2 regions of the Paenibacillus guangzhouensis genome follow, and region 2 is predicted to be linked to the other one. Evidence: riboswitches for the same ligand, from Rfam matches in the RefSeq annotation. Region 2 holds a riboswitch; the other holds the start of a gene.

Region 1 (10,404 bases), 2.7 Mb from region 2:
CAATCATTAAGATCACGGCTACGACCATCACTTCGATCTCATACCGTTGGTAGCCATATCGAATGGCTAGATCCCCTAGACCGCCGCCGCCAATCAACCCGGACATCGCCGTATAAGAGACCAGTGTTACAATCGTAATGGTGATGCCTGCAATTAGGCTTGGCATCGATTCGGGCAGCAACACCCGGCTGACGATCTGGCCTTTCGTAGCCCCCATTGCCTCAGCTGCTTCGATAACGCCTCGGTCCACCTCACGAAGCGAGGTCTCCACGAGTCTAGCGAAGAACGGTGCCGCTGCGAGTACAAGCGGCGGTATGGAGCCCAGTACGCCGATTGATACCCCAACAATTATTTTCGTCAGTGGAATAATCGAGATCATCAGAATGACGAACGGTACCGAGCGCAAAATATTGACGATGAACGAGATCACCCGATAAAGCATCCGGCTCCAAGCTGAATTCCCTCTTGCTGTCATAAACAGCAAGATACCAATCGGAAGTCCGATAATAAATGTGAATAGTCCTGAGAAGAGCAACATACGCAGCGTATCCCACGTTGCTGTCCAAATTTCGGACCAATAAATTTTTGAGAAATCAAACCCCGTAGATAGGAGAATCATCCGATCACCTCCAATTCATGCACATGTGCACGCAGCATTTCACACGTCTTCACAATCGCTTCTTTATTCCCTTCAAACCGCACGATGAGTTGGCCATAGGGGATGTCCTTCATCGTCGCGATCGTCCCTTGCAGAATTGCAAAGGTTACGCCTGTCGACTGAACGGCCTCAGACAGGATCGGCTGATATGTCGTTGTTCCTAGGAAGTTAATTTTCACAACCTCCGAATGATCATTCGACGGCAGCGAGGTGATGATTCGATCCAGCAGTTCTGCGCTCTCATTCTCTTCCCGAATAAATTCCCGCGTCACAATATGCTGCGGCTTGAGGAATACCTCGGTTACAGGACCTTGCTCTACAATACGTCCATCATGGATTACGGCTACCGTATCGCATATCGTCTGGATCACATGCATCTCATGCGTTATGAGCACGATCGTAATCCCGAATTGCTTGTTGATATCCAGCAGCAATCGAAGTATCGATTGCGTCGTCTGAGGATCCAGCGCAGATGTCGCTTCATCGCATAAGAGCACCTCTGGATCATTCGCCAACGCACGCGCGATGCCTACACGTTGTTTCTGACCGCCGGACAATTGAGACGGGTATTTGTTACGATGCTCTTCGAGTCCAACCAGCTTCAGAAGTTTATCCACTTTCTGTTCGATTTCGGCTTTCGGCGTCTTCACTAAGCGCAGCGGAAATGCGATGTTATCGAAAATCGTCGCGGACGATAATAGGTTGAAATGCTGAAAGATCATTCCGATCTTGCGGCGTTGACCTTGCAGTTCAACCTCGGACAGTGCTGTAAGATTCGTGTCCCCAATCCATACTTCCCCTGTCGTGGGACGTTCCAGCAGGTTGATGCTGCGCAGCAATGTACTCTTGCCGGCCCCCGAATGTCCTATTATTCCGAAGATTTCGCCGCGGTCAATGGTTACATCGATATCCGTCAGCGCGACGGTCTGTTTATGCTTATTGCCGTAGGTCTTCGACAATTGTTTAAGCTGTATCATGATTGTCCCCTCTCGTTTCTAATCGAGCTATAGAAAAGCCCTTTTCCGGCACAACGGAAAAGGGCTAACAAGTCATCATTATAGTCCTCTTCTCATCTACCAGAATTCTAACATGAATTCTGAAGGATTTAGCACCATGACACTCCATGTCCATATTACGCTGGATCAGGAATCGGTTGCCGGGCTTCACAGGGCCTGTCCCTCCGCCGCTCTCGATAAGAAAGTATCGTTTGTATTAAATTTAAATTGAGTATAGTGTTGATAATACCAAAAGTCAAATAGAAATATTTTACATCTTATCGATGATATTTATTACGAAGCATCAACTCGATATACTCAAACGAAGCTTGCAAGGTTTCACAGGCCATTCGATAACCAAGCTCCAGGTCTTTCTGGCGTTCCTGGATATCCTCTAGCTTAATCTTGCCATCCAATGTCTGATCACGCTGTGAGAGATCATCCTGCATCTCCATGTTCATGTAGTGAATTTCGATATTACGCCATTTGCGAAGATGGCGAAGCGGCTCATTATATTGTTCCTTCAAAGTATTTAACTTATCCATAAGTGCCAGATGTACACCTAAATAACGAAATTGCCGCAAGACCGTAAAAAAAGAAAAATGGGCTTTTGCCCGTTCCGTATGAAGCTCAAAGAGATCATTCATGAGGGTCCCAAGTTTGTCTAGAATAGAGAATACCCGAATAAATCCATTTTTGTAGAAGTAGATATGACGGTGATAATTCGCATTCTCTTGCTGAGACATTTCTTCTTGGTACGTCTTGCGAACGCGATCCGCAAAGTGGCCTGATAAGAATACGCTCTGCTCCAGTTCATCCAAGGAGACGATAAGACCTTTCGTCCAAACCTCATGTTTGCGCCAAATATGTTCAGGATCATGTCCCTTAGAAATACGACTCTGAAGCTGATGCAGTACACACTGCATGGCATCCACAGCATCTTGCATTTCCCCGAGCTCCGCGCGAGGAGGCAGACCTAACAAGATTCTCAGCATATCGTTCACACTCCTTTGATGTTGATGAAGACGGTGCTATGTACCCGGGGTAAAACAAAAAGTTCTCGAACTTCACATGCTCGACAACTTTCGGTTCATTTTAGTATATCCGATTTTATCGTTTGCTCATTTGCCATACCCTGACACTCATATAGCATAAGACTCCGAATAAGCCAGCAATGAGTACCGTATGGAATAATCCTGCGAACAAGCCCGCATTCTCGTCGCCTAACGTAAAGACAACCCATGCCCCGCTCAAGATCTGGGCAGTACATAATATTAAGGCACAGACCCCAATAATTCGTAATTCACGAATTTGCTTATGACCGTGATAAGCGAAATGCGCAAGCACCGCAACCGCGATGAATAGGACGAGTGCTGCGACACGATGGATAAATGCAATTAGGGTGGTACCATGAAGCTCCGGTATGATTGCTCCGTTACAGAGCGGCCAGCCTTGGCAGCCTCCATAGGCTTCAGTATGCCGAACGAATGCGCCTACGTAGACAACAACATAAGCATAGAGCGTCACAATCCACGTTGCAGTACGGAATCTTTCGGATACGAATACGCCAGCCGGCGCGTTGTCATCCAGGCCGCGACTCCACTTGTTCAAGACAATCGAGAGCAGCAGTGTTCCTGCAAAAGCAATAAGCGAAAACCCGTAATGCAGCGCCATAACGGCTGGAGCTTGCCCGAGCACGACTGCAAGCGCACCCATAATCGCTTGAATAAATGTAAATATAAAAGCAATAAAAGCATACCACCAAGCATCTTTGCGTTCTTTCACATGACGCCATACCGCAATGAACAAGACAAGGACAAGAATTCCTACAAGCCCGCTCACCGCACGGTGCGAATATTCAATCATCGAAGCGATCGTATAGGCAGGCACAAATTTGCCATTGCATAGCGGCCATTCTGCCCCACATCCTTGGCCAGAACCCGTCTTCGTCACTAATGCGCCATTCAAGAGAACCAGCATCATTCCGACACAAGTGATATATGCAAGCCACTTTAATGTATTCGCTCTCAATCCTTCACCCACTTACTCTCTCAGGAAGTTAAATTTCACCATTTCTCATTATAACTGATTTCATGATGAAAACGAAGGCGGAATTGTGACAAAACACATTGTAATTGGACAAAAAGCACGAAAACAAAAGCCATATCATCATCCCGATGACATGGCTTGTTCTAACTTATTCGGATTTCTTCATGGTCTCTGCAACCGCGATCGCACGATCCAGGAACTCTTCGATCTCTTCACGCGACTTGCGCAGCTTACTAACAAACCGAATTAACTCTTGGCCGTTCGAATAGGCGATAAAGCTTGGGATCCCAAGAATGTTATACCGCTCGCACAAGTCCGGCAGCTCATCGCGGTCAATATGGACAAAAGTGAGTTGGTCCGCATATTTCGCTTCAACCTCCGGCATGAATGGATCGATAAAATGACAGTCTTTGCACCATACCGCTTTAAATACGCCGATGGTTGGTTTTGATGAGGCGATCACCTCGTTGAATTGCGCTTCTGACGATAATTTCTCCATGATGAACACTCCTTATCTAGGAAATTAGAATACCGAATTATGAATCGGATGATTGAACGGCTTGTCCACGCTGCAATCGCATGAGCGGCTGAAATACCTTGCGAAGTGGACGCGGATAACTGCTAAGCTCTTGCTGCGTCACCACACGGAATACGATTAACAGCACCGGATAGAGCACGATCAAGACCAAGCCTACGAGGCTGGACGAAATAAAATAAGCAATACGCGCATGCATGACGTGCGTTAGTTGATTGCCTGCCCATTCAATCAAATAGCCGATGCCGGTCAGTACAATCACAGATGTCAAGAAGCCTGTCCAACGTAAACCAAGGATTTGGAAATCGACGATTTGCTTCAGCGAACGTATATTCAATACCATCGTTACCGCAAAGCACAGCATCGTCGAACCGACAATACCATAGATGCCAAAAGCGTATCCCAATGTGAAGCTGCCAACTAACTTCACGGCGATTCCGATCATAACGTGGAACATAGGCGTCTTCGGACGTCCCATGCCGAAGAGGATCGAACCCGATACCATCATAATAATCTGGAAAATGGTACAGAAGGTTAACAGCGAAATAATTTCACTGCCGTTCGTGCTGCTGAACAACAGACCGTTCACGGAGTATGCTGCTGTGCACAGAATAAGCACAATAGGCATCCCCGAGAGCAGCGCAATCCGAAGCGCCAGTGTAATCTGCTTCTTCACATGATCCATCTCTTGACGAGCAAATGCGCTTGAAATAACCGGAATAATCGATGTACTTAGTGCAATCGCCAGAATAGGCGGAATCCCTGCAATGGATTGCGCATTCATCCCTAAAATCTTCAGTGTTTCTTTGGCTAAAGGCTCACCAATTTGTCCCTTCAAGATCGGAACGATGATACTCGAATCAATGAAATAAATGATGGATACAGCTAACGATGTAATCACGATTGGAATCGATAGCTTGAAGATATCTTTATAGATCTGACCCAGCGGTGTCACGGCACCCTGCTGTCCGCTCCGGGCTAATCCTGCTTCACGGTCTGCCTTCTTCAGCTTCCGCGCATAATACAGCATCACGAGGAAGGCACCGATACTGCCTAGCACACCGCCAAAGGATGCGCCTGCGGCCATCTTTTCTTCACTATACCCCCATGTCATGAACACATAAGCGAGACCAACAGCGGTGACCACGCGTAGTATTTGCTCAATGATCTGCGATATACCGCCAGGTGCCATCTGATTACGCCCCTGGAAATATCCACGCATCATCGCAATAACCGGGAACAGAATAAGAGCTGGAGCAAGTGCCCGAATGGCAAGCGTCGCTTCTGGAACGGAACTCATCTCGGCGTAGTACGGCGCGAAAATATAGAGCAGCGCAGTAATGAGTATCCCCATCCCTAAACCGAATATGATAGCTGCAAAATAAATCCGCTGCGCTTCTTCCGGGCGATTCAGCGCATATTTCTCAGACACCATTTTCCCGAGTGTACTCGGAATGCCAGCTGTCGCGAACGTCAGCAGCATTAAATACACATTCGATGCTAGTGCAAAGGACGCGCCACCGCTTACTCCGAGCAGATGCTCTAGAGGTACCCGCTGCACGACACCGAGTACGCGCGCAATCAGCGCCGCCGCTGCGAGGATGAGCGTCCCTTTAATAAATGATTCTTTTGCCACGACAACAATCTTCCCTTCTCCTCTACTTACGCATTTACAACCCAGATGATGAAGATGACGATCATGGCAAGCTGCAACACAATCTTCACGAGGGTACTTGTAAATAAGCCCACTAATGAGCCAAAACCAACCTTAATTGCCCGATTCATATCGGAGCCCGTCATCATCTCCCCGATCATCGCGCCGAGCAGCGGCCCGAGCAATAGACCTGCAACCGGAATCACAAATGGCCCAATAATAATCCCGATCGTACTCCCAATAATGGATGCGCGTGAACCGCCATATTTCTTGACGCCCCAGGCGCTCACCACATAATCGGCAATGAACAGCACGACGACGATAGCCGTCTGGATGCTCCAGAACCATACGCCGAACGGCTCGAAGCTAATACATAGTCCGTAAACGAAGTATGCTGCATAGATAGCCACAGCCCCTGGAAGAATCGGGTAAATCGTGCCAGCCATGCCTACCGCGAATAAGACGACAACCAAGATCCAACCGATGATCTCTATAGCCATCTCGAACTCCTCCTATTTTAACAAAAATTTACGGATCACTTCAGCAACGCCATCTTCCTCATTCGAGGCTACGATCTGATCAGCGGCTTCCTTTACCGTATCCTGCGCATTACCCATGGCAACCCCAAGACCAACGGCTTGAATGGCTGCAAGATCGTTAATACTATCGCCAACGGCGACCACTTCATGCATTCCAATCCCGAGCAGATCACATACGTCCAGAAGACCTGATGCCTTAGAAACACCCTTTGGGTTCAATTCAATATTGGTCGGTGAAGAGTTCGTAATCTCCAAACCGCCCATCGCTCGAAGCTGGGATAAAATCTCATGACGCATCCCATCATCTTCAACGGTATATCCAAATTTGAGCCACTCTTTATCCTCGAAGATAATCTCGTTATCCCAGCTCGATTGGAGATAAATTTGACCCACCGAATAGGCCCAGAACCATACATCATATCGCTTAGCGATGCTGAACAGCTCCTTCATCACGCTCGCTTCCATCAGATGTCTGCGATGCAGCTGATAAGGCGCTGACCATACCTCGCCTCCATTCACTGTAATCATGGGCGATTCCAGTCCTAGCTGCTTCGCATAGGGCATAGCGGAATCGAATCCACGCCCTGTCGAGAAGCTGACAGTAATGCCGGCTTTTATAGCTTCCTGAATCCAATACGCTGTCTCCGGCGTAATCTTCTGATCATCATTTAATACGGTACCATCCATGTCGAGTGCCAGCAATTTATAGCTTCCCATTGTCTCCTCCAATTCTCTATCTCTTATTCCGCATTTGCTGCATATCGACATTTTACCATAGATCAGCCTAAAAAGTTAAAAAGACAAGCGTCATCAGGAACCGTTTCAGAGAAGAACTCCATTTGCGCCCTTTACGCATCGTACCATCCCTCCTCTCGCGAAGGGTTAATTTGTCCCCTCTTCCTTCATTAAATGCAGGACCTTATTCGATTGTTCCGTCTCTCCAAAAAAGTTGGTTATAGGAAACTAAAAGACATGCCAATAGCCAGTATCGCGTTCATTCATGCACGAAAAATTGCCGTTCAAGAATGGATTGAATTCGCTAAAGCAGTGGTTACAAGCTGTAATAAATGGAAGGATTTATCTACCATCTCTCTTAATATCTTTAGAAGAATTTGTCGATTCATGTCCTAATTCTTAGAAATTCATGGTAGTATATACCTATTCTAGCGATCGTAATTGTTCTGATAGGACTTATTTGCTATGTCTATTGGTATCAAACAGCTATGAAAATATACATAATAGGGGACTTCAATGAAGAAATTTCTTTCACTCTTGCTCGTAGTCTTGATTTTGATAGGTAGTACGACTGGCGCTGCACATGCGACCTCGAGCAATATCGTACAGTATTCAAATTTGTATACGTATGACATGATGGCCAGACAGTTGCAACAACTACAAAAAGCATACCCTGACGCAATTCATCTTGAATCGATTGGAAAAACGGCTTACCAACGGGATATTTGGGCCGTCCGTGTTGGACAAGGTACGAAGTCCATATTCATCAATGGATCACATCATGCTAGAGAATGGATTACCTCCATTTTAAATATGAAGATGATTGAAACGTATGCGCAATCGTATACCAATACTACGAAATATAATGGATATCATACAAAAGAATTACTAGACCATGTCAGTATTTGGTTCGTTCCGATGGTTAATCCCGATGGCGTGACTTTACAACAATTCGGTTCCTCCGCTTTTCCACAGCAAGATCGTGCGCAACTCATTCAGATGAATGATGGAAGTTTGAACTTCACCCGTTGGAAAGCGAACGCACAAGGAATTGATCTAAATCGGCAGTATGACGCCGATTGGTCCAATATTAAGAATAATTCAGGTCGACCTTATTGGTGGAACTATAAAGGCCCCAAACCTGTGTACGCGAATGAAACAAAAGCCATGGTAGAATTCACTTATCGCATTCAACCTGAAATTGCCGTATCCTATCATTCTTCAGGTGAAATTCTATTCTGGAACTTTCATACCGATCCAGCTAATCTGGAGCGAGATAAACGACTCGCATCCACCTATTCACAGCTTACAGGCTATAGTCTCGTAAAACCCTCACCCAATCCTTCGGGTGGCGGGTACACGGATTGGTTCATCAGTACATTCAAGAAACCAGGTTTCACCCCTGAGGTAGGAAATGCCGTCAATAATCAACATGTACCTGTCAAGCACTTCGGAGGGATTTGGAATCAGAACAATAAAGCAGGCGTCTGGCTCGCAGAAGAAGCCTATAAATTAACGTATTCTCAATTCAATACGAGCAATACGGTCGAAGTATGGGACGAGGTCCTCTTGTTACAAGACGCAAAAGTATTCTATGACATTCCTAGTATTTTAAAACCTGCCAAAGGAACGATTAAGCAAGCCAGCGTTCGTACCCTTGCCAAAAAAGGGGACTGGTATCAAATCAACACTTGGCTTGGTAAGCAATGGATATACGAAGCAAATGCCACATTTGAACAATCCGTGCTCCAACAAAAGCCTGAACCTGAAAAACCATCTGAGGAACCCTCTGTTGAAACAACCGAGCCAACATCCTCCGAAGGGAATGCAGAAACAGAGATGCATGAACCGCATAAACCGGAGCTACAATTCACTGTGGAGTAACCGGTTCTAGCAAAATAAAAGGGGCGTCCCAAGCAGCCATTTCATGGCTTCTGGGACAGCCCCTTCACAACATATATGCGCATTATATAAAATTCAGTCCACCATTAAACGGGAGCGGAATAGGAAATACGTTGCTGAAAAGGGTTCTAACTTCCTCCTCCATGGAGATGGCTGCAGTTGAACCAAACAGAACATCCATCAGTTCTTCGGGTGTGACCTCTACCGCTTGTTCACCAATGGCAATCAATGTATTGCCATTCTCTTGCGATGATACGGTAAGCGCTGCTGCAATCTCTTGCGATCGTTCTACAAGATACGGACGAATCTGTTCGAGTAGCCGCTCCGAGCGAATCATCTTTAAGGTACCACCGCATTTTCTGTCTTCATGAGGGACATCCTTCAGTTGTTCTTGCATCGAATGGTCATGCGCTGGGACGGTAATGTTCAGCTCGCTCAATACGTGCGTTCGGATCGCCTGCTCGAATAGCAATTGGATCATCGCACGGTCACCTGCATAGTGGTGGACGACTGGTCCGCCCTCTTGGGAGATTGCTGAAGGGACACTGTACACGATAAAAGCATGGATCTTCCCTTCACGTTCAGCAACCAAAGAGTGCATTGTCTGTTTCATATTGCTTGCTACCGCACCAGCCTCGATCAGTTGCGCCAAGTCCCATACACTCTGTTCGTAACGAATGGATTCCGCCTGCGTTAGATGATGTAGTTGGAACCAATCGGTGGATTGGATTTCACGAACGATGAGCTGATGATGTAGCACCCCACATTCAGTTCCCACTAATCGAGATGCATCATAACGATATCCAACTACGCTTCCGAATGGATAACAACCTGCCCGAGAATACAGCGAACGGCCCCCTGACACGAACAGCAATGAGGCCTCCGCACGATCGATATGCGTGAAAATCTCATTCAGTATATCACCAGCGATCCCTTGACCGCGATAATCGGGATGCGTACATACAGAGCCCAGACTATACACTTGCAATGATGCAGGACCAATACGTATAACTGCTGGGACAAGTCCCATAAATGAAACTAATTGTCCATCTACAAATGCTCCATATGACTGCCCCAAACTGCTGGAGAATACAAAAGGGTATGCTTCACCCATCGAGCGATGATCATGATCACGAAATGTTGCATCCGATAGCGCGATCGCCTCATTCCATTCCTGCTTGGATTCTAATTGTCGAATTTCTACCATGCGATGTACCTCCCCTATACCACTTCAAAATGAATTGATTATCAACCTAATTTGACAATAACAATCAATTTCCTGCCTGAAAAATTCAAAAACAAAAAGAAACCCCACACTCGGGATTTCTTGATCTTAG
Region 2 (10,404 bases):
GCAGGATATTGTATTTCGTATCACGCTGCGCAGGTATTTTGCCCGCTTCGCGAATCGTCTTCAGAATCGTTCCGATATTCACCTTATGCGTTGCGCCTGCTGCCGAGACAACATTCTCTTCAATCATCGTACTGCCGAAGTCGTTGCAGCCATAGCTTAACGTCTGCTTCCCAACTTCTGGTCCCATCGTTACCCATGAGGATTGGAAATTCGGGATATTATCAAGGTAAATCCGGCTGATTGCAAGTGTCTTCAAATATTCTTCAGGCGTAACGCGTTCTGCCTTCATATTCGTGTTATCCGGCTGGAAGGTCCATGGGATGAAAGCCAAGAAGCCTTTGGACGAATATTGATTCTGAATGCACTCATCCTGTGCGATACGAACGCGGTCAAGGTGAAGCGCACGTTCATCCATCCCTTCACCGAAGCCAACTACCATGGTCGCTGTGGTGTTCATGCCGACTTTATGTGCTGTCTGCATCACATCCATCCAATCACGCCACGAGCCCTTGAGACGGCTAATCTTACGACGTGTGCGATCGTCCAGAATCTCAGCACCGCCGCCTGGCAGCGAATCAAGTCCAGCTTCGTGAATCGCGCGAACAACCTCTTCTAATGATAAGCCATTCGATACTTCCTTCATCTTCATAATCTCTGCTGGAGAGAAGGAATGCATCGTAATGTTCGGGAACCGCTTCTTAATCTCGCGTAACAAGTCTGTATAATAGCTGAATGGCAGGTTCGGGTTCGTTCCGCCCTGCATCAGGATTTCTGTACCATCTACATCAATGGTCTCCTGGATCTTCTGGAAGATCGCCTCATCCGGCAATACATAGCCTTCCTCAGAGCCCGGTCTACGGTAAAATGCACAGAACCGACAATATACATCACAAATATTCGTATAGTTAATGTTTCGACCAATAACGAAGGTTGTTACCGGGTCTGGATGCCATTTCTGCATGATCTTGTTCGCGACATGGCCCATTTTCTCCACTTGATCCGATTCAAACAAGGTCACGCATTCATCTACATTGATGCGCTCTCCTGCTGCAGCTTTATCCAATATACGATCTACTGACATGTCTGCTCACTCTCCTTTACTTCCCCCATACTATTAGCTTTCCCCAAGAAATAACGACTTCGTCGTCCTGAACAGGACGATAATCGTTCTTCGGAAATATAAGAACGGTTTACCCGTAAAACTTTATAAACCCTTATATTTTAAAAACACCTGTACTTTTTATCGTAACACATTTCACAAGGAAAAACAGCATCCTAAGATGCTGTTGTCGCACGTAATTGATGTATTTTGTGTTTCATTTCATCCAGATAGAGTCGTCCATGGCCTGGCATAAACCGTTCCGGCTTCGCAAAAAAGAACCCCTGCCCCATCTCCACATTGTGCCGCATCAGCACACCAGCTTCCTCCTCACGCTCAACGCCTTCCGCAATAACTTGGCATTGTATATCCTTCGCAAAGGACATAATCGCCTTGAGCATGGATTCCTTGGCGGCGACACGATCTATCTGTTGAATAAGTGATTTATCGATCTTAATCATATCTGGAATAATCTCAAGAATGGACTGTAGACTAGAGAAGCCTGCACCCGCATCGTCAATCGCCACTCGAAATCCGAGACTGCGGAGCTTGCGAATCACTTGAGAGCTGCTCACATAATCACGTATGAGATGCTGCTCCGTAATTTCGAAGATCACATGACATGGATCAATATTTCCCTTCTCGATAAACCGTCTAATGTTCCGTTCGAAGTGCGGGTGACTTAGCGTCACGGCTGTAATATTAATAAAGACAGGACTCATGATTCCCCTGCTCTTCATTTCCTCGAAAGCCTTCTGGATCACGACAAATTCCAACTCAGATAGTAATTGAACCCGGTCTGCATAATCAAACAGCGCTTCCGGCGAATGGAATATGGTATCGATTGGTCCGCGCGTGAGAATCTCATATCCATAAACTTCACCTGTCTGAAGACTTAATATGGGCTGCGTAAGAACCGTAATATCCTTATATTCGATGATCTGGCTCAATTGCTGCTTCAAGGAATTGTACGGAACCGGCGCAAGCCCGGCCGCAAGCAGCCAGGCTTCTTGGACAGCGAGGTAGATGACATGCCTCTCATCGTCGATATCTGAGGGAAGCTGGGTCGCACCACTGATGATCTGAACTGTTAAATCACGCTCTTGTAATTCAAAATTCAGATCGGTCTGAATCGACTTCCCGATTAGAATAGCAAGCTTATCTGTCTCGTGCGCCAGAAATGGAATCGTCTCCCGAATAAAAATGCCATAGACATTGGTCTGAAGCAACTTGACGCCAATAAGTCTGGAAGCATCAACATACTCAAGAATCGTATCGCGCAGAATATGTTCGAGCACCTCATTGAGGTTCTGCATTGTATCTGAAGAATGCTGCCTGATGAATTGATCATATTGATGAATACTTAATAGAATGAGCGAGCATATATGGCCCTGACGGCGGGCCTTGCGAACCTGGTGAATAACGGGATCACGCAGCGTAAAGCTAGGCGGCAATATATTCATGGAACGGTTCGTTCGAGATAACATACAGACGTACTTCAATCGGTTGATCGATTGACGAAAAAAGGTACTCATACTACGCTCTTATGCCCCCTCGCATCCAGACGTTCTTGTTGTCCATATTCTATCACAGCATCGTAAAAAATAACAATATTTCCCTATCGTTATACCTCTTGCAATGCCTGCGATAAATCTGCGATTAGATCGTCAATATGTTCAAGTCCGACAGAATAACGGAGCAAACCGTCGGTAATTCCCTTCTCTAACCGAACATCCCGAGGCATCGACGCATGGGACATCATGGCTGGATAAGACAGAATACTCTCTACAGCGCCAAGGCTGACCGCAACGAGCGGGATTTTCACTTTGCTCAGAACCAGCTTCGCCCGTTCGCCTGAACCGACATCGAAGGATACAACGGCGCCATAGCCTGTGGATTGCTGTTCATGAATGGACCGGCCAGGATGGTTCGCAAGACCAGGATAGTAGACCTTTGCAATCGATTGTTCTTGATCAAGCCACGCAGCCAACTTCTTCGCACTCTGCTCTGAATGCGCCATCCGTGCTTCAAGCGTCTTCATCCCACGCATGAGCAACCAGCTCTCTTGCGTGCTCAACACCGCTCCCATACCATTCTGCAAATACTTCACGCGGCGAGCCAGCTCTTCTGTAGCCGTGACCGCAAGTCCCGCAAGCACGTCACTATGACCGCCTAAGAACTTCGTGGCACTATGCAGGACGAGATCTACCCCGTGTTCAATCGGACGTTGATGATACGGCGTCATGAACGTATTATCCAGCATCGTTAGAAGATTGTGTTCCTTCGCCCACGAAGAGACGGCGCCAATATCCGTAATTTTGAGCGTTGGATTCGATGGCGTCTCCATGAATACAGCCCTGGTATTCGGCTTGAGCGCGCCTTTCACTTGATCGAGATCCGTCATATCGACGAATGTCGTCTCAATATTCATTCGACTTAGAATAGTCGTTAGAAAACGGTATGTTCCGCCATACACATCCTCCGTCACGATGACATGATCCCCGGCGGATAGCAACATAAAAGCGGTAGAGATCGCCGACATCCCGGAAGGGAACGCATACCCGTTCGTTCCACCTTCCAGCAGAGCGATATAATCTTCAAGCGCCTGACGGGTCGGATTGCCCGAACGTGAATAGTCATACGTCGGCGGATTGAAGATATCATGGTGATGGAAGGTGGAAGCTTGGTAGATCGGGACACTGGAAGCACCTGTCGTCTCATCGATTTCACTTCCGAAATGAATCAACTTCGTTGCAAATTTACGATTCTGTTCTGATCCTTCTGCATGTGCCACGTCTATGCCCCCTCGATCTCTTGTCTTGCCAATTCAATTGCGCGGCCTAGATCCGCAATAATATCGTCTGCATGCTCAATCCCTACAGAGAAACGAAGAAGGCGATCATCGACGCCGACCTTCTCACGAATTTCAATCGGAATATCCGCATGGGTCTGCACGGCTGGATAGGTCATTAATGACTCAACGCCGCCTAGACTCTCCGCAAAAGCAATCAACTCAATATGTCGCAAAATCGGTTCGATATATTTGGCATCCTTCATTTTGAAGGAGAAAATGCCCGTATTGCCCGATGCCTGTTTCTTCTGAATGTCGTAGCCAGGGTGTCCCGGCAGTCCTGGGTAATAGACTTGATCCACAAGCGGATGTTCCTGCAAATAGGTAGCAACCCGTGTTGCATTATATTCATGACGCTCCATCCGCAGCGCCAACGTCTTCATCCCCCGCATTAACTGATAACTGTCGCTTGGACTAAGTACGGCACCAATGGAATTGTGCAAGAATGCGGTATATTCTGAGAGCTCTTTGCCCTTCGTGATGATGAGCCCTGCAAGCACATCGTTATGTCCGCCCAAATATTTCGTTGCACTATGCACCACGATATCTGCACCGAGCTCAATCGGACGCTGCAGGAATGGCGTTAGCAACGTGTTATCCACGATCGTAATCATATTTTTGCGCTTCGCCCATGCGGCCACGGCTTCAATATCTGTGATCATCATCAGCGGATTCGTCGGCGTCTCGATGATCACAGCCTTCGTGTTCGGCTGCGCCACGGCTTCAAGTGCATCGAAATCATTGGTATCTACATAGGAAGCCGTAACGCCGAAGCGAGACATAATCTTTTCGATTAACCGGTATGTCCCTCCGTATAGATCGAGCGACACGATGAGGTGATCCCCTTGCCCGAACATCGCGAACACCGTCTGAAGTGCTGCCATCCCGGAGCTACAGGCAAATGCTGCATCACCGCTCTCGAGCTTCGCTACCGCTTCCTCCAAGACCGTGCGTGTCGGGTTCTTCGTCCGAATATAATCAAATCCGGTGCTTTGGCCTAACTTCGGATGGCGAAATGCGGTTGCTTGATATATCGGATAATTGACCGCCCCTGTAACTGGTTCCTGCACCGAACCAATCTGCGCGAGGCGACTTTCAATTTTTAAATCTTCTGACATAGCTATGAATCCTCCTCTGGCAATGTTAGATGCCTGCTCCAAGTTCATACGGCGTCTCTAAATCATATGGTGTTTCTTGATATACATAGTAATTCAGCCAATTAGAGAATAATAAGTTGGCGTGGGCACGCCAGAGCGATAATGGTGTCCGTGTTGGATCATCTTTAGGATAATAATTTTGCGGAATGGCCACTTCAAGACCTTTGGCAATATCCCGATCGTACTCCCATTTTAATGTTAGTGGATCATATTCGGAATGTCCCGTCACGAAGATTTGCTTACCGTCTTTCGTCGCAACAATGTAAATGCCTGAATCTTCAGACTCCGATAAAATCTCAAGGTTATCGCATTTCTCGATGTCTTCGCGTCTTACCTCGGTATGACGGGACTGCGGCACGAAAAATTGCTCATCAAACCCGCGCAGCAAGCTGATATTGGGTGTAGAGATCACATGCGGGAATACGCCAAAACACTTCTCTTCAAGCGAATATTTCGGTACGCCGAAATGATAGTACAGGCCTGCCTGAGAAGCCCAACAGATATGCATCGTCGATGTTACGTTTGTCTTGCTCCATTCGAAGATTTGTTCGAGTTCTTCCCAATAATTCACTTCTTCGAACTCCATTTGTTCAACAGGCGCTCCCGTTACGATCATACCGTCGAACCGGCGATGGCGAACATCTTCAAAGGTATGGTAGAACGACTCGAGATGCTCTGCAGATGTATTTTTCGACGTGTGGGATTTCGGATGAAGAAGAACTACCTCAACCTGCAGCGGGGTGTTCCCAATTAGACGCAGCAGCTGAGTCTCTGTCGTTTCCTTCGTTGGCATCAAATTTAAGATCACAATCTGAAGCGGACGAATGTCTTGATGGTATGCAACGCTCTCATCCATCACAAAAATATTCTCATTAGTCAATATTTCTTTCGCTGGCAATGCATCAGGAATTTTAATCGGCATGCGTCATTCGCTCCTTTGTGGGATTCTTAAACCATGATGGGGTTATTGCTCGGAAGGTACAAAAAAAGACCTCCCAAGAGAAGGCCTACGTTAGTATTTCGGGCGCCTCTCTCATCTCTCAGTAACGAAATCCATTCGTTTCCGCAAGAATTAGCACCGTGCTTTTCAGTCGGTTGCCGGGTATCATCGGGCTAGTCCCTCCACCTACTCTTGATAAGAATTTAGCAAAACCTTATTTGGTTTTATCATACATAACCCTACTTTAATCCAATTTGTAACAGACGTCAATACACTTCCATCCGCTTCATCACAACCAACTTAGGGAACGCACCATTCTTCGATTCGCACCATATTCTAACTTAAAATTGGTTCACCGTTTTTTTCATTGCTTGTAAGGTATATGCGCGTTATACTAAGACGAGTGTTCCAAGAGATGAAACGAAAAGTAGAGGTGAGTAAGGATGGAAGGCGACCCTATACCACAGAGGACCATGTCGTACGTACAACTAAATAGGAATGAAATCTGTCGGTTGTGCCTGAAGTCTGTGTAGCAAACGCATCTTTTGGCCTGCCTTCTGGTTTCATTCGGGAAGAGGAGTGAAATCAGATGAAAATCCGGTTGGTACAAGAAGGTGTATTCACCGTCATCGAAGATATTAACCAAACGATCATCCCGCCAGAGAACGGCTTCTACTGGATTGATGCAGATGTTGAAGATCTGATCGTCTTGCAGCCGTTATTCACGCTGCACGATTTGGCTGTGGAGGACTGTCTCAGTGAAGAGGAACAACGTCCTAAGATCGAAATTTATGAAGGACATTATTTTATTGTTATTAACAGCATTCGATTTGATGATGAGGAGATTTTCCTGCGCGCCCTAAGTATGTTCCTGGGCAAACATTACATTATTACTGTAACGAAGCAGAAGATCAATGAGCTCCGCACGGTGAAGCCGATCTTATGGGAGCAGGAGGTCAATCGACCTGATAACTTCCTATATCATCTTGTCGACCTTGTCGTCGACAGCTATTTCTCCGTTGGAGATCGCATCGAAGACCGCATTGAACATCTCGAAGAAGATATCGTGCTGCATACGAAAAAGACCCATTTGAACGAAATTATCGGTCTGCGAAGCGAAATCCTGTGGCTCAAGAAGGTTCTTGGACCGCAGAAAGACGTGATCGCGACCTTAAATAAGAAAGACCTGCGTCTCATCGATGACCAGCTGCAGAAATACTTCAGCGATATCTATGAGAATGCCGTCAAAATATCCGAGACATTCGATACGTTCCGCGACCTGATGGCCAACTTACGAGAAGCTTATCAGTCCAGCGTCGCCAACCGCGCGAATGAGATCATGAGAGTCTTCACGGCGCTGACGACCATCTTCATGCCGATGACGATCATCACTGGGATCTACGGAATGAACTTCACCCATATGCCTGAGCTGAATCTGAAGTACGGCTATTACATTGTACTCGGTGCGATGCTCTGCCTCGGGTTCGGGATGTACTTCCTATTCAAAAAGAAAAACTGGCTCTAAATGTCGTTATTAGATGCAGGACTTGATCTGAATTGCTGCTTACAGCAGTGTAGATCAAGTCCTGTTTTGATATTTAACCAGCTTGTCGTTGCTGATTGTCCAGATCCCGCTGACGACGGTAACGAATACGTACCAAACGAATACGCTCATAGTACATCGCTGCCTGTTCCCCCTGCAGCCCCGTGTCCCCATAGACCTCGAGCAGGATCGGCTTCAAATAGCGATACCCGTCTCGCTCCATCGCTGACCAGATGGCAGCCTGCTCCTCCATTGGCACTTGACGCAATTCTTCCTCAATAAGCCTTTCGGTATCATATCCATCTCGATCCAGCGTCTCGAGCGCGATGAGAATATTCCGGCGCGACATGCTGCAATACTCCTCAAGATCCGTGATCGAACTCCCTTGCTGAATGCCTTCGAGCAATCGTTTCTGTTCTGCCAGGCGGTCCATTTCCTGCTTGTACTTCTGCTCCTTCTGTTTATACTGCCACTGAGCGTATTCATCCCGCGATACCCGCTCCTTCACCCAACCCAGCGGAAATTCTGTCGTCCGCTCGGCATCATGAAGCAAGCTGACAATCTCCTCGCCATATAGATTCACCTTGTTCTCTCCAAATCCAGGCAGCTGGTGCAACTCCTCCATTGTCTGAGGTACGAATACGCTGATGAGACGCAGCATACGGTTCGTCGCGATGAAATACGGCGCCTTCTTGTCAGCTGTTGCGCGAGATCGGCGCCATTGGCTTAACAACGTATATAATGCTTCATTGGGATAGAGGTCGCTGTAGCAAGCCAGCAGTTGTGACCGAACGAGTCGTCCCGACGGCTCAGGATCACTGGCCATGCCGTCAATGATCGGCGAGAAGCCTTCTCCCAATTTGACTGCAACACCATGTCGAAATACGGTTAGAAGCTCTTCCCACGAAGTTCCTGAATACCACACGGACTGCTCCATCTGCCCATGATCGGGCTCATGCCATGTCAACTGCCACACGCCATGCGCCTCACCAATGCTTAACTGCGATGTAACAATCCCCTCGGATTCTTGCTTCTTCTCGAATGTGTTCAGAAATACGATATTCATCATACACCTCCATAAAGTTCATGAACGCACGCAAAAAAGCACCTCTCTTATCGTGAAATAAGAGAGGTGCTTCCTCATCATCCGTTCATGCAATTGAACTTATCATAGCATATTTCCAAATGTTGGACAAGTATAGTCGGACAAAAGTTTTCAAATAACTATAAGTACAGAAAATATGGTTCCTGTTCTTCCCAATTTCCGCTATAATGACCTCATTATCATTAAAGGAGTGACATCCATGTCTCAGCACGAGTTAGATTTTCTATCGGATACGACAGAGGCGACAACGACGCGATTCGTGACATTCATTGGCGCAAGCTATAAACGGTTCGACCTTGCCATCATGACGACGAACCGCTTCTATGGGAAGAAATTGGTGACCGATCTTCAAGGCGGCGTGACAGCGATCATCGGAGAAGAAGATTTAGAGGAAGAAGGCTACCTGGAATTCACCTTTAAGCTTACCGAAGAAGAAGCTGGAGAGCTTCGCGAATTCCTCCATCTCGTTGTAGGACCAACCGTCTTCACGGATTGAGTCATCCGGGTCCGAATTCGAACATAGTAAAGACGGCTACTTTGCATCATCGAGCAAAGTAGCCGTCTTTATTATGTCTCATTGCATATGCGTGCCGAATAGCAGCATATTGCTTAAAGGTCTGCCTGCAGACGTCAGCGTTCTCCCATTTGCATAGAGCCCCGAAGATGCGCCGCCGTCCAGATTCATCGCCTGCTGTGCCCCAAGCTTCTGCATCACTTGCGCCCAGGCTTGAATTGTCGCTCCATTCACTGTCGCAATCATAATGGAGCCATCCTTCATGACAGCTATCCCGCTTCGCGCACCGCCAGCGGTCAAAATCTTAGCCGATGTAAATCCTTCAGCAGCCGGGTTCACCGCAAGCTGTCCGTCCTTCACAAGTCTTGGACCTGCCCCAACCGCGGTAATGACATCGTCCCAAGGAATCGCATTCCCTTTCAGATCCTTATAGTGAACTTCGTATGCTGTCTGTGTACCGACCTTAAATCGTTTGGCTTGCCCCGTCTCACTGCCATTAAAGACAAGCACGTATCCTTTTGCAGGTATGTCTACGTCTTGATTTTTCGTTACTTTCGTAACCACACCTTGATCGACGACAACCATCTCACCATAGTTAAATCCGATGGTTTTGCCTCGTGCCGGCGTATAGAGAATCGCACTCGAGTTCCCCTTTACCGGCGTTCGATTCGCAAAATAGACATAGTAGTTGCCGCTCTTGCCGCTGTCTGGATCATAGACGCTCCCCGTGACGGATACTCTGAGGTGATCCATCCGAACTTGGCCGTTCTTCGTAAATCCGATCGTTGTTCCCGTATTCCCAATGTGAGCGAGTTTCCCATCTTGAATGATCATGCCATAAGGCTCCGGGATACCGCCGTAGGCTTCAAAATAAGTCCCATTAATTCCATAATCCGCTTGATACCTTTTGACAATGTCTTTCATATTCGCGGCCTGGCCGACTTTACCACCTGCCAGTCCAACCTGCACGCCGATCTGTTTCGGCATAGTCACGGTCTGTACCGTATACGTTCGTCCACCTACCGCTACCTTCTTCGTCTCGACTTTCGGTTGGTAAGCGAGCTTTGGCGTACTCTTCGAAGAAGATGCCGTATTGCCCGCCGTGACTCCTTGCCCTGCTGCCGTAGCGATCATCGCTCCGGTTAGACTAAGGACGAGCGTAAGGATAAGCGTACGAATAAACCTTGTGGTCATG

The links. A riboswitch is a leader RNA that binds a small molecule or an ion and turns the genes downstream of it on or off. The one in region 2 is predicted to bind S-adenosylmethionine.
Region 1: linked by a shared signal. The riboswitch ahead of GCU39_RS30020 (methionine ABC transporter ATP-binding protein) and the one ahead of metA (homoserine O-acetyltransferase MetA) in region 2 are both predicted to bind S-adenosylmethionine.

The regions. Positions count from the first base shown of each region.
Region 1 covers NZ_CP045293.1:6,671,094-6,681,497, reverse strand. Annotated here, with positions in the region: gene GCU39_RS30025 (methionine ABC transporter permease) at 1-619, opposite strand, end outside; gene GCU39_RS30020 (methionine ABC transporter ATP-binding protein) at 616-1,635, opposite strand; SAM riboswitch class I at 1,725-1,857, opposite strand; gene GCU39_RS30015 (Cthe_2314 family HEPN domain-containing protein) at 1,932-2,648, opposite strand; gene GCU39_RS30010 (COX15/CtaA family protein) at 2,764-3,684, opposite strand; gene GCU39_RS30005 (thioredoxin family protein) at 3,851-4,201, opposite strand; gene GCU39_RS30000 (putative polysaccharide biosynthesis protein) at 4,239-5,873, opposite strand; gene GCU39_RS29995 (DUF456 domain-containing protein) at 5,900-6,391, opposite strand; gene GCU39_RS29990 (Cof-type HAD-IIB family hydrolase) at 6,404-7,147, opposite strand; gene GCU39_RS29985 (M14 family metallopeptidase) at 7,682-9,049, shown strand; gene GCU39_RS29980 (GNAT family N-acetyltransferase) at 9,132-10,274, opposite strand.
Region 2 covers NZ_CP045293.1:3,988,156-3,998,559, forward strand. Annotated here, with positions in the region: gene mqnC (cyclic dehypoxanthinyl futalosine synthase) at 1-1,081, opposite strand, end outside; gene GCU39_RS17875 (EAL domain-containing protein) at 1,276-2,634, opposite strand; gene GCU39_RS17880 (trans-sulfuration enzyme family protein) at 2,724-3,893, opposite strand; gene GCU39_RS17885 (aminotransferase class I/II-fold pyridoxal phosphate-dependent enzyme) at 3,896-5,068, opposite strand; gene metA (homoserine O-acetyltransferase MetA) at 5,094-6,029, opposite strand; SAM riboswitch class I at 6,138-6,249, opposite strand; gene corA (magnesium/cobalt transporter CorA) at 6,637-7,572, shown strand; gene GCU39_RS17900 (HRDC domain-containing protein) at 7,646-8,659, opposite strand; gene GCU39_RS17905 (DUF3055 domain-containing protein) at 8,895-9,191, shown strand; gene GCU39_RS17910 (phosphodiester glycosidase family protein) at 9,270-10,403, opposite strand.